Regions from separate parts of the Fictibacillus enclensis genome, predicted to be linked through region 1. Evidence: a T-box and tRNA genes for the amino acid it is inferred to sense, from the RefSeq annotation. Region 1 holds a T-box; the other holds one or more tRNA genes.
The links. A T-box is a leader RNA that pairs with one kind of tRNA and senses whether it is charged. The one in region 1 lies ahead of tyrS (tyrosine--tRNA ligase), so its partner is inferred to be a tRNA-Tyr.

Region 1 (5,862 bases):
GAATCCTCCCCTTCCTTACTAATGTATTCATCGGTTCCGGCCAATGTATCCTTTTCTTGAAGACATCCCTTGACTTGGCGCCCAAAAAAACATATACTAGACTTTGTGTAAAATAAAGCGGCACTGTGTTCGTCACTTGCTGTTATTTTGTTACATGCCTCCCTGGCATGGTATATCACGTAGCTTCTACGGCTGCTGAAGTGAAGGTATAGGCCAACAAAATAAACAGGTGGAAAGAAAACAGTCACTGTTCTTGTTTTACAAAAACAAAACACGTGAAGGAGGAGTCATTCATGGCTCGATATACAGGTTCATCATGGAAGATTTCCCGTCGTTTAGGTATTTCCCTAAGCGGAACTGGAAAAGAATTAGCAAAGCGTCCTTACGCTCCAGGACAACATGGTCCTAACCAACGTAAAAAACTTTCTGAATACGGTTTACAACTTCAAGAGAAGCAAAAGCTTCGTCATATGTATGGTGTAAACGAGCGCCAATTCCGCCGCATCTTCAACGACGCTGGCAAAATGGCAGGAATTCATGGTGAAAACTTCATGATCCTTCTTGAGTCTCGTTTGGACAGCATCGTTTACCGTCTTGGCCTTGCTCGCACTCGCCGTGCAGCTCGTCAATTGGTAAACCACGGACACGTTACTGTAAACGGTAAGCGCGTTGATATCCCATCATTCCGCGTTGCAGTTGGTTCAGTAATCGGAATCCGTGAAAAGTCTCAAAACCTAAGCGCGGTTAAAGAAGCAATCGAAGTAAACAACTTCGTTCCTGACTTCTTGACTTTTGACGAAAACAAACTTGAAGGTACATTCACTCGCTTGCCAGAGCGTTCTGAATTGCCAGCTGAAATTTCAGAACAACTTATCGTCGAGTACTACTCTCGTTAAGTTTAAGAAAGCGTTCCGTTTATGCGGGACGCTTTTTTTTACTGTAAACGGGATGTTCCTCTCGGAGTGGTTGATTTCCGTTCCAGGCTGCTCGCTTTTACCGGTGCGAGCGCCTATGTACCGGCGTAAACACCTGCCTATTTTCGAGGAGTCTCGCACCTTGCACTCCAATCAACTTGCAATGAAGATTTTTTACAAAGATGTTCTGGAAAGCAGCAATCTTTTGAATCACGATTTGTCTTAAAAAAACCGGCTTACCATAATGGTGAGCCGGTTTTCGTCTATTTAGTATCGGATCAGGAAGTACTTCTTCTTACCACGGCGGATGACGACAAATCGATCATCGATTCGTGAGTCTGCTCCAACAACTTTTTCAAGGTCCTGGCAACGTTCGCCGTTAATGGAGATCGCTCCGTTTGTGATATCCTCGCGCGCCTGCCGTTTGGAAGGAGAAATCTTGCTTGCTACAAGCAAATCGATGAGTCCTATGTCCTCTTTAGATTCCATTTCAAAGGATGGAACATCTTTAAATCCTTGTTCAATCTCAGCTCCGGAAAGCTCGGAAAGCTGGCCGCTGAACAAAGCTTGTGAAATTTTGATGGCTTGTTCAAGGGCTGCATCCCCATGAACGAGAGCTGTCAGTTCTTCGGCAAGCGCTTTTTGAGCCGCACGTTTTTCAGGAGCGTTTTGTACCTGCTCCTCAAGTGCCCCGATCTCTTCTTCACTCTTGAACGAGAAGTATTTCAGGAATTTGACGACATCGCGGTCATCCGTGTTGATCCAGAACTGATAGAACTCGTACGGAGTGGTTTTTTCCGGATCCAGCCAGATTGCTCCGCCTTCCGTTTTACCAAACTTGGTTCCATCACTCTTTGTAACAAGCGGAATTGTCAGGCCAAATGCCTTCTCTTCTTCCCCTGCTTTTCGGATCAGTTCAAGCCCTGCAGTAATGTTCCCCCACTGGTCGCTTCCTCCCAGCTGAAGGCGGCAGTCCTTCTGGCGGTATAATTGCAGAAAATCATATGATTGCAGAATCATGTACGTAAACTCGGTAAAGGAAATTCCTGCTTCCAAACGGGATTCTACCGATTCTTTCGCGAGCATATAGTTCAGCGGGAAGTATTTACCCACATCACGAAGGAAGGTAATTACATCCATGTTCCCAATCCACTCATAGTTATTGGCAATTTCCGCAGGATTGTTCTCAGCTTCGAAATCCAAAAACTTGGAAAGCTGGCCTTTGATGCGCTCGCTCCATTGCTCGACGACACTGGATTCATTCAGTGTGCGCTCCGCTTTTTTTCCGCTCGGATCACCAATCATCCCAGTGGCGCCTCCCACCAATGGAATAGGCTGGTGTCCTGCCTGCTGAAGGCGGCGCATTGTCATAATTACGAGAAGATGGCCGACATGCAAACTGTCCGCTGTCGGGTCAAACCCGCAGTAAAATGCTGTTTTTCCGCTGTTCAGTTTTTCTTCCAGACCTTCTCGGTCGGTCATCTGGTTGATCAGATTCCGGTATTCCAAATCTTGCAAGATTCCCATTAATGTTGCTCCTTTCATTGCATCCAATTAAAAAAGACAAATAAAAAACGCCCCCTGAATAAGGGACGTGATTATCGCGGTACCACCCTTGTTGAAGGAAAAATCCTTCCACTCATATCGGTTAACGGCTTTTCAACCGGTCTTTGCTACTGTATGTTCACAAAGAAAGCTCCAGGGTGTACTTCATAATCCGTCTGTGTACTGGTTTGCAGCGGCCACCAGCTTTCTGAAACAGGGAGACAGTTACTACTCATTCCTATCTTCGCTTCTTACTTATCCAATTAGCATATATTCTTCTTTTTACCATAGCTGAAGGGCGATGTCAATTCCTCTTTCATTGACAAAATTGTACCCTCACTCCCTTCAAACGACAACGGATATGATATAATTAGTCAAATAGGGGGGAATTTACATATGTCTCATCTAGAGGTAATTAAGGAAAAATGGAGGCGTTTCATCGCCTACCTTAATGAGAAGAAAATTATCCAGGCCGCCGATAAAACATACACTTTTACATGGAACTTATTTTTAATCATCGTCGTTTTGATCTTGCTTGGCGGCTGTCTGGCAGCTGGAGCCGGTGCAGGCTTTCTGGCTTCACTTGTAAAAAATGAGCCGGTCAGGGCCGAAGCTACCATGAAAGAAGAGATTTACAACTACTCGACGACGAGTATGATGTACTTTAATGACAAATCAAAACTGGGCAACCTTCGGGCGGATCTGAACCGCGACGAGGTATCGTTAAAAAACATCTCTCCTTTTGTAAAAGATGCTGTCATCTCAACAGAAGATGAATATTTTTACGAGCACGAAGGTGTTGTTCCAAAAGCCATCATACGTGCCGTCATTCAGGAAGTAACCGGATCAGCTAACCGCTCGGGAGGAAGTACGCTGACCCAGCAGCTGATCAAGAACCAAATCCTGACCAACGAAGTCTCCTTCGACCGGAAAGCAAAAGAAATTCTGCTGGCTCTCCGTCTGGAACACTTTTTTACGAAAGAGCAAATTCTCGAAGCATACTTGAATATTGTTCCTTTTGGACGCAGTTCATCCGGCCACAACGTCGCGGGCATACAGGCGGCTGCACAAGGGGTTTTTGGTGTGGATGCGAAGGATTTAAGTCTTCCGCAAGCCGCGTTTCTCGCCGGAATGCCGCAGAATCCATTTGTGTATTCTCCGTTTACGAACAGCGGGGATGTGAAAAAGGATATCAGCGCCGGAACGAACCGTATGAAAATCGTGCTCAAGCGGATGCTCACTGCTGAAAAAATTACACCAGACCAATATGAAAAAGCCATAAAGTATGATGTAAAAAAACATTTTACTAAGAAAAAAGATAATTCCTATGAAAAATATCCGTATTTAAGCATGGAAGTCGAACGGCGTTCAGCGTCCATTTTAGCGGCACAGGCTGCGAAACAAGATGGTAAAAACTATTCCAAGCTGAAGCGGAAGGAAAAGGACGAATACCGCCAGAACGCTTATGTACAGCTTCGCCAAAAAGGCTTGAAAATTTATACCACCATCAATAAAAAGATTTATGATGAAATGGAGAAAACGGCAAAGAACAAGTATCTCTTTGGATCTCCTCACACGGTACGCGTCAAAAATGTCAAAGGAAAATGGGTGTATGTCCAGCAGCCCCAGGAAGTGGGATCCATTTTAATCGAAAATAAAACGGGAGCGATTCTCAGCTTTGTTGGCGGCCGCGACTATAACCGTGAGCAGTTGAACCATGCGACACAGGCATTACGCCAAAATGGATCAACCATGAAGCCGCTTCTCGCTTACGCGCCAGCCATTGAAGAAGGAAAAATGCAGCCGGGCTACATTATTCCGGATACACCTTTGACGATAGGTAAATATAATCCGCACAACTATGATAACCGGTACCATGGTCTTCTTTCGGCCAGAACTGCACTTGCAAAATCCTATAATATCCCGGCACTGAGAAGCTACTTGATGGCTGACCACGCCGATGCGTTCAACCGCCTGGAAAAAATGGGATTCTCTAGTATTGCGGAAGCAGATAAAAGCGCACCGTCAGTTGCCATCGGTGGTCTTACCCACGGGGTAACGGTTGAAGAAAACACAAATGCTTTCGCCACCTTCGCGAATCAAGGGAAGTTCGTGGATGCATACCTGATCAATAAGATCGTAGGAAAAAACGGGAAAGTCGTATATCAGCACAAAGTTAAACCGGTCACTGCTTATTCTCCACAGACTTCTTATCTGATCCTTGATATGATGAGAGATGTATTGAAACCGGGCGGAACAGCAGCGAGTATTCCAGGCAGACTGAATTTTTCTGCCGACTGGGCAGGAAAGACAGGAACCACATCATCAGCGAAGGATTCCTGGTTCGTTGCCACCAACCCTAACGTAACTCTTGGTGTTTGGCATGGCTATGACAAGCCGGATGCCCTTCCGGCCGGACAACAGCATATCAGCCAGACCTTGTGGGCGGCTTTTGCGAATGATGCCTATAAATACGCGCCTTCACTGATTGCTCCTAAAGAGCGGTTCAGCATGCCGTCTGGTATCGTAAGAAAAGAAATATGCGGCATTTCCGGAAAGCTTCCATCTGATCTTTGCCGAAAAGCCGGATTGGTCACAACCGATTTATTTAATGTGAAATATGCGCCTAATTCAAAAGACAACAGTTTGGATACCGGCCTTTATGTCATTGCGAACGGCAAAAAATACAAGGCGTCTGATTCTACACCAAAAGAGTTTACGAAAAATGGTGTAATGGTCGATGAGGAATTATTTAATGGTGTGGATTTGAAAGAAGCTGCCGGCGTAGATGCCGGAGATCTCCTCCCTGACAAAAGCTTGCCGGAAAACGGCAAAGCGCCTGGTACGGTCAGCGGAATATCCGTTAAAGACGGTAAGCTATCCTGGTCGTCCTCAGGTGAGAGCGATGTGATCGGTTACCGCATCTATCAGGCTTCCGGCACCAGTGGATCCTTTAAGAAGATTGATAGCGTGACATCAGACCAGACCTCCCTGTCTGCCCCTTCAGGTGTACTCTATGTCACCGCAGTGGACATTGCAGGCAAGGAATCGTCTCCGTCGGAAAAAGTCACCTACGGTACGAAAAAACAGGAATCCACCGATAAAGACAAAAAAAAGGAAGATTCTAAAAAGGAATCCAAAAAAGATACAAAAGAAGAGCCCGAGAAAGAGAAACCAAAGGAAAAGAAACCAACCGAAGAAAAACCATCCGATACGCCAAAGAAACCATCTGATGAACAGAATACCGATAAAAAGGAAACAGAAAACCCCTCGAATTGATCGAGGGGTTTTTCATATCTTCTTTTCTTTTAGTCTTCCATCGTGGACAGGTCGCCAGTCGGAAGGTCGAGCTCCCATGCTTTCAATACGCGTCTCATAATTTTACCGCTTCTTGTTTTAGGCA
Region 2 (5,862 bases), 1.9 Mb from region 1:
GGGACAGATGATTGGGGTGAAGTCGTAACAAGGTAGCCGTATCGGAAGGTGCGGCTGGATCACCTCCTTTCTATGGAGACATGAGCACTCAGGTGCCTCATGAATCTTACTCTGAGCTTTTGTTTGGTTTTGAAAGAACATCGTTTCTTTCAATTCATAATAAGGTTACACATTTGTTGTGGCCATGTTCCTTGAAAACTAGATAACGAAACATCCAAACAAGCCAACTAATTCATTAGTTGTGCGCTGATTTAGTACTATTTTTAACGATCTTACGATCGTGTTAAAGGTTAAGCTAGAAAGGGCGCACGGTGGATGCCTTGGCACTAGGAGCCGAAGAAGGACGGGACGAACACCGATATGCCTCGGGGAGCTGTAAGTAAGCGTTGATCCGGGGATTTCCGAATGGGGGAACCCACCATCCGTAATGGGATGGTATCCATATCTGAATACATAGGATATGAGAAGGCATACCCGGGGAACTGAAACATCTAAGTACCCGGAGGAAGAGAAAGCAAATGCGATTTCCTGAGTAGCGGCGAGCGAAACGGAAACAGCCCAAACCAGAGGGCTTGCCCTCTGGGGTTGTAGGACACTCTACATGGAGTTACAAAGGAACGGGGTAGATGAAGCGGTCTGGAAAGGCCGGCCAAAGAAGGTAACAGCCCTGTAGTTGAAACTTCGTTCCCTCCTGAGTGGATCCTGAGTACGGCGGGACACGTGAAACCCCGTCGGAATCCGGGAGGACCATCTCCCAAGGCTAAATACTCCCTAGTGACCGATAGTGAACCAGTACCGTGAGGGAAAGGTGAAAAGCACCCCGGAAGGGGAGTGAAAGAGATCCTGAAACCGTGTGCCTACAAGTAGTTGGAGCCCATTAACGGGTGACAGCGTGCCTTTTGTAGAATGAACCGGCGAGTTACGATAACGTGCAAGGTTAAGCCGAGAAGGCGGAGCCGCAGCGAAAGCGAGTCTGAATAGGGCGCCATAGTACGTTGTCGTAGACCCGAAACCGTGTGATCTACCCATGTCCAGGGTGAAGTTCAGGTAACACTGAATGGAGGCCCGAACCCACGCACGTTGAAAAGTGCGGGGATGAGGTGTGGGTAGGGGTGAAATGCCAATCGAACACGGAGATAGCTGGTTCTCCCCGAAATAGCTTTAGGGCTAGCCTCGCGGCTAGAGTCCTGGAGGTAGAGCACTGATTGGACTAGGGGCCCCCACAGGGTTACCGAATTCAGTCAAACTCCGAATGCCAGAGACTTATCCGCGGGAGTCAGACTGCGAGTGATAAGATCCGTAGTCAAGAGGGAAACAGCCCAGACCATCAGCTAAGGTCCCAAAGTATACGTTAAGTGGGAAAGGATGTGGAGTTGCCCAGACAACCAGGATGTTGGCTTAGAAGCAGCCACCATTTAAAGAGTGCGTAATAGCTCACTGGTCGAGTGACTCTGCGCCGAAAATGTACCGGGGCTAAACGTATCACCGAAGCTATGGATTGTACCGTCAGGTACAGTGGTAGGGGAGCGTTCGAAGTGCGGTGAAGTCAGACCGGAAGGACTGGTGGAGCGCTTTGAAGTGAGAATGCCGGTATGAGTAGCGAAAGACAAGTGAGAATCTTGTCCATCGAAAGCCTAAGGTTTCCTGAGGAAGGCTCGTCCGCTCAGGGTTAGTCGGGACCTAAGCCGAGGCCGAAAGGCGTAGGCGATGGCCAACAGGTTGAAATTCCTGTACCACCTCCTTTCCGTTTGAACGACGGGGGGACGCAGGAAGGTAGGGAGAGCGCGCGAATGGAAATGCGCGTCTAAGCAGTTAGGCTGATTGTGAGGCAAATCCCGCAATCGTGAAGGCTGAGCTGTGACGGCGAGGGAAATTACAGTACCGAAGTCCCTGATCCTACACTGCCAAGAAAAGCCTCTAGTGAGGAAAGAGGTGCCCGTACCGCAAACCGACACAGGTAGGCGAGGAGAGAATCCTAAGATGATCGGGAGAACTCTCGTTAAGGAACTCGGCAAAATGACCCCGTAACTTCGGGAGAAGGGGTGCTCTGGTAGGGTTTATCGCCCGAGAGAGCCGCAGTGAATAGATCCAAGCGACTGTTTAGCAAAAACACAGGTCTCTGCGAAGCCGCAAGGCGAAGTATAGGGGCTGACACCTGCCCGGTGCTGGAAGGTTAAGAGGAGGGGTTATCCCTTAGGGGAGAAGCTCTGAATTGAAGCCCCAGTAAACGGCGGCCGTAACTATAACGGTCCTAAGGTAGCGAAATTCCTTGTCGGGTAAGTTCCGACCCGCACGAAAGGTGTAACGATTTGGATACTGTCTCAACGAGAGACCCGGTGAAATTATAGTACCTGTGAAGATGCAGGTTACCCGCGACAGGACGGAAAGACCCCATGGAGCTTTACTGCAGCTTGATATTGGATTTTGGTACAGTTTGTACAGGATAGGTAGGAGCCTGAGAAGTCGGAGCGCCAGCTTCGATGGAGGCGTCGGTGGGATACTACCCTGACTGTATTGAAATTCTAACCTGGAACCGTGATCCGGTTCGGAGACAGTGTCAGGTGGGCAGTTTGACTGGGGCGGTCGCCTCCTAAATCGTAACGGAGGCGCCCAAAGGTTCCCTCAGAATGGTTGGAAATCATTCGCAGAGTGTAAAGGCACAAGGGAGCTTGACTGCGAGACCTACAAGTCGAGCAGGGACGAAAGTCGGGCTTAGTGATCCGGTGGTTCCGCATGGAAGGGCCATCGCTCAACGGATAAAAGCTACCCTGGGGATAACAGGCTTATCTCCCCCAAGAGTCCACATCGACGGGGAGGTTTGGCACCTCGATGTCGGCTCATCGCATCCTGGGGCTGAAGTAGGTCCCAAGGGTTGGGCTGTTCGCCCATTAAAGCGGTACGCGAGCTGGGTTCAGAACGTCGTGAGACAGTTCGGTCCCTATCCGTCGCGGGCGCAGGAAATTTGAGAGGAGCTGTCCTTAGTACGAGAGGACCGGGATGGACACACCGCTGGTGTACCAGTTGTTCCGCCAGGGGCATAGCTGGGTAGCTACGTGTGGACGGGATAAGTGCTGAAAGCATCTAAGCATGAAGCCCCCCTCAAGATGAGATTTCCCATCACGTCAAGTGAGTAAGACCCCTTAGAGATGATGAGGTTGATAGGTCTGGTGTGGAAGCGTGGTGACACGTGGAGCTGACAGATACTAATCGGTCGAGGGCTTATCCTTAAAAACAAAAGCGGAATGAACCGCTTATATCCGACAAGCGTTGGAGACCCTGACAAGAACACGATTTTGGTGTTCGTGGGAAGGGACGAAACGACCTCGAGGATATGGTTCATGAAGCTGGACGTTATCAGTAAGTTTGGATGAAGGTTATCTAGTTTTGAGGGAATATGCCTCAAAAAAAGCTCTTGCCAAAAGAGCAAAAACATTGTAAAATATATCTTGTCCTTGTAATTTAGGACAAACTTTGAAAGACAGTCTGGTGGCGATAGCGAAGAGGTCACACCCGTTCCCATACCGAACACGGAAGTTAAGCTCTTTTGCGCCGATGGTAGTTGGGGGATTCCCCCTGTTAGAGTAGGACGCTGCCGGGCTTTCATTTCAACCCTTTTTGTTTGTGGATTTCTAATTAGTTTATTATTCCACAGTAGCTCAGTGGTAGAGCTATCGGCTGTTAACCGATCGGTCGTAGGTTCGAGTCCTACCTGTGGAGCCATGCTTCCATAGCTCAGTAGGTAGAGTGCTTCCATGGTAAGGAAGAGGTCACCGGTTCGAGCCCGGTTGGAAGCTCCAGTCGGCCCGTTGGTCAAGCGGTTAAGACACCGCCCTTTCACGGCGGTAACACGGGTTCGAATCCCGTACGGGTCACCATGTTTTTTCATGAAAATGAAAACAACCAAGTTCTTTTGAAAAAAAGAACCAAGTTCTTTTCTAACGAAAAGAACCAATAATATTCCATTTGGAGGATTAGCTCAGCTGGGAGAGCACCTGCCTTACAAGCAGGGGGTCGGCGGTTCGAACCCGTCATCCTCCACCATTTTTATCACCATTGTTTACAACGCCGGTTTAGCTCAATTGGTAGAGCAACTGACTTGTAATCAGTAGGTTGGGGGTTCAAGTCCTCTAGCCGGCACCATTTTAATAAGAAATACCGGAATCCTTTTTTTATGTGGAGGGGTAGCGAAGTGGCTAAACGCGGCGGACTGTAAATCCGCTCCCTCCGGGTTCGGCGGTTCGAATCCGTCCCCCTCCACCACTTATCTTTTTAAAAACAGTTTTGGTAAGCAACATGAGCCATTAGCTCAGTCACGAGCAACGCTTCGTGGTTGAACGGCGAGTTGTCTCGACGGACATAACAACATGAGCCATTAGCTCAGTCGGTAGAGCATCTGACTTTTAATCAGAGGGTCGAAGGTTCGAGTCCTTCATGGCTCACCACTTTCTGAATAAAAGACAGAAAGCATGGGCATAACGTTATAATAAGGTTAATATGCGGGTGTAGTTTAGTGGTAAAACAAGAGCCTTCCAAGCTCTGGTCGTGAGTTCGATTCTCATCACCCGCTCCATTTTATTTTGGGGCCTTAGCTCAGCTGGGAGAGCGCCTGCCTTGCACGCAGGAGGTCAGCGGTTCGATCCCGCTAGGCTCCACCATACATAATAAACGTACAGTCTTTGGACTTTTGTCCAAAGGCTTTTTTTATTGCCGAATGCCAGACTCTTATTCCTTCATTTGATCCAACTGTATCTAATAATTATCCACTCTATCTATAGAAAGCGCTTACTACCGGGTATATCTATGCAATTTTCTGTCCAGTTGAACCACCTGTAAGGGACAGGCTAAAATTAATTGAAAGAATATTGAAACGCAGCTTAGGGGGAGGCCTACATATGAAGAAGGATATTACACTTATCGGGGTACCAATGGATTTAGGGCAAACACGGCGGGGAGTAGATATGGGTCCAAGTGCCATTCGATATGCAGGCATTGTGGAACGGCTGAAGGATATTGAATACAACGTTCTCGACTTTGGGGATATTGAGATTGCCCGGCCGGGAACGATCGAGGAAACCATTGAAACGAACCTGAAGAACCTGGAAGAAGTGGCTTCTGCCAGTGAGAACCTGGCTCAGGCTGTTTCGGATGTTATTCAGGAGAACCGCTTTCCGCTTGTTCTGGGAGGGGACCACAGTATCGCGATCGGATCACTTGCAGGCATCTCCAAGCATTATGAGAACCTTGGGGTCATCTGGTATGATGCCCATGGAGACTTGAACACAGCAGATACCTCACCAAGCGGAAACATTCATGGTATGCCTCTTGCTGCAAGTTTGGGCATTGGCCATGAATCGTTAACTCGCATTGGGGGATACGAACAGAAAGTTAAACCGGAAAATATCGTTATCATCGGGGCGCGTTCTCTTGATGAGGGAGAAAAGACGTTGATCAAGGAACGCGGGATCAAGGTGTATACGATGCATGAGATTGACCGGATCGGTATGACGAAGGTGATGGAGGAAACGATTGAGTACTTGTCCGCAAAAACAGATGGAGTTCACCTCAGTCTTGACCTTGACGGGCTCGATCCCCAGGATGCCCCGGGAGTGGGTACACCGGTTCTCGGCGGAATCAGCTACAGAGAAAGCCATTTGGCGATGGAAATGCTGGCTGAATCACAGCTCATTACTTCCGCGGAATTTGTGGAGGTCAACCCGATTTTGGATGAACGAAATAAAACAGCGACAGTAGCGGTCGCCTTGATGGGCTCCCTTTTTGGTGAAAAGCTTCTATAATAAACAAATTAAAAACAGCTGCTCTATTTTAAGAGTAGCTGTTTTTTACGTTCGCTTTTTGGAATTC

Region 2: it has a tRNA-Tyr gene. The T-box ahead of tyrS (tyrosine--tRNA ligase) is inferred to sense a tRNA for this amino acid. The anticodon was not compared.

Annotation. Positions count from the first base shown of each region.
Region 1 is NZ_CP126109.1:3,368,951-3,374,812, forward strand. It holds gene rpsD (30S ribosomal protein S4) at 294-896, shown strand; gene tyrS (tyrosine--tRNA ligase) at 1,182-2,441, opposite strand; T-box leader at 2,500-2,713, opposite strand; gene QNH15_RS17685 (transglycosylase domain-containing protein) at 2,856-5,738, shown strand; gene acsA (acetate--CoA ligase) at 5,768-5,862, opposite strand, start outside.
Region 2 is NZ_CP126109.1:162,944-168,805, forward strand. It holds rRNA gene QNH15_RS00925 (16S ribosomal RNA) at 1-70, shown strand, start outside; rRNA gene QNH15_RS00930 (23S ribosomal RNA) at 289-3,227, shown strand; rRNA gene rrf (5S ribosomal RNA) at 3,483-3,598, shown strand; tRNA gene QNH15_RS00940 (tRNA-Asn) at 3,646-3,720, shown strand; tRNA gene QNH15_RS00945 (tRNA-Thr) at 3,722-3,797, shown strand; tRNA gene QNH15_RS00950 (tRNA-Glu) at 3,801-3,875, shown strand; tRNA gene QNH15_RS00955 (tRNA-Val) at 3,966-4,041, shown strand; tRNA gene QNH15_RS00960 (tRNA-Thr) at 4,065-4,140, shown strand; tRNA gene QNH15_RS00965 (tRNA-Tyr) at 4,176-4,260, shown strand; tRNA gene QNH15_RS00970 (tRNA-Lys) at 4,367-4,442, shown strand; tRNA gene QNH15_RS00975 (tRNA-Gly) at 4,497-4,570, shown strand; tRNA gene QNH15_RS00980 (tRNA-Ala) at 4,580-4,655, shown strand; gene rocF (arginase) at 4,893-5,795, shown strand; gene QNH15_RS00990 (aspartyl-phosphate phosphatase Spo0E family protein) at 5,824-5,862, opposite strand, start outside.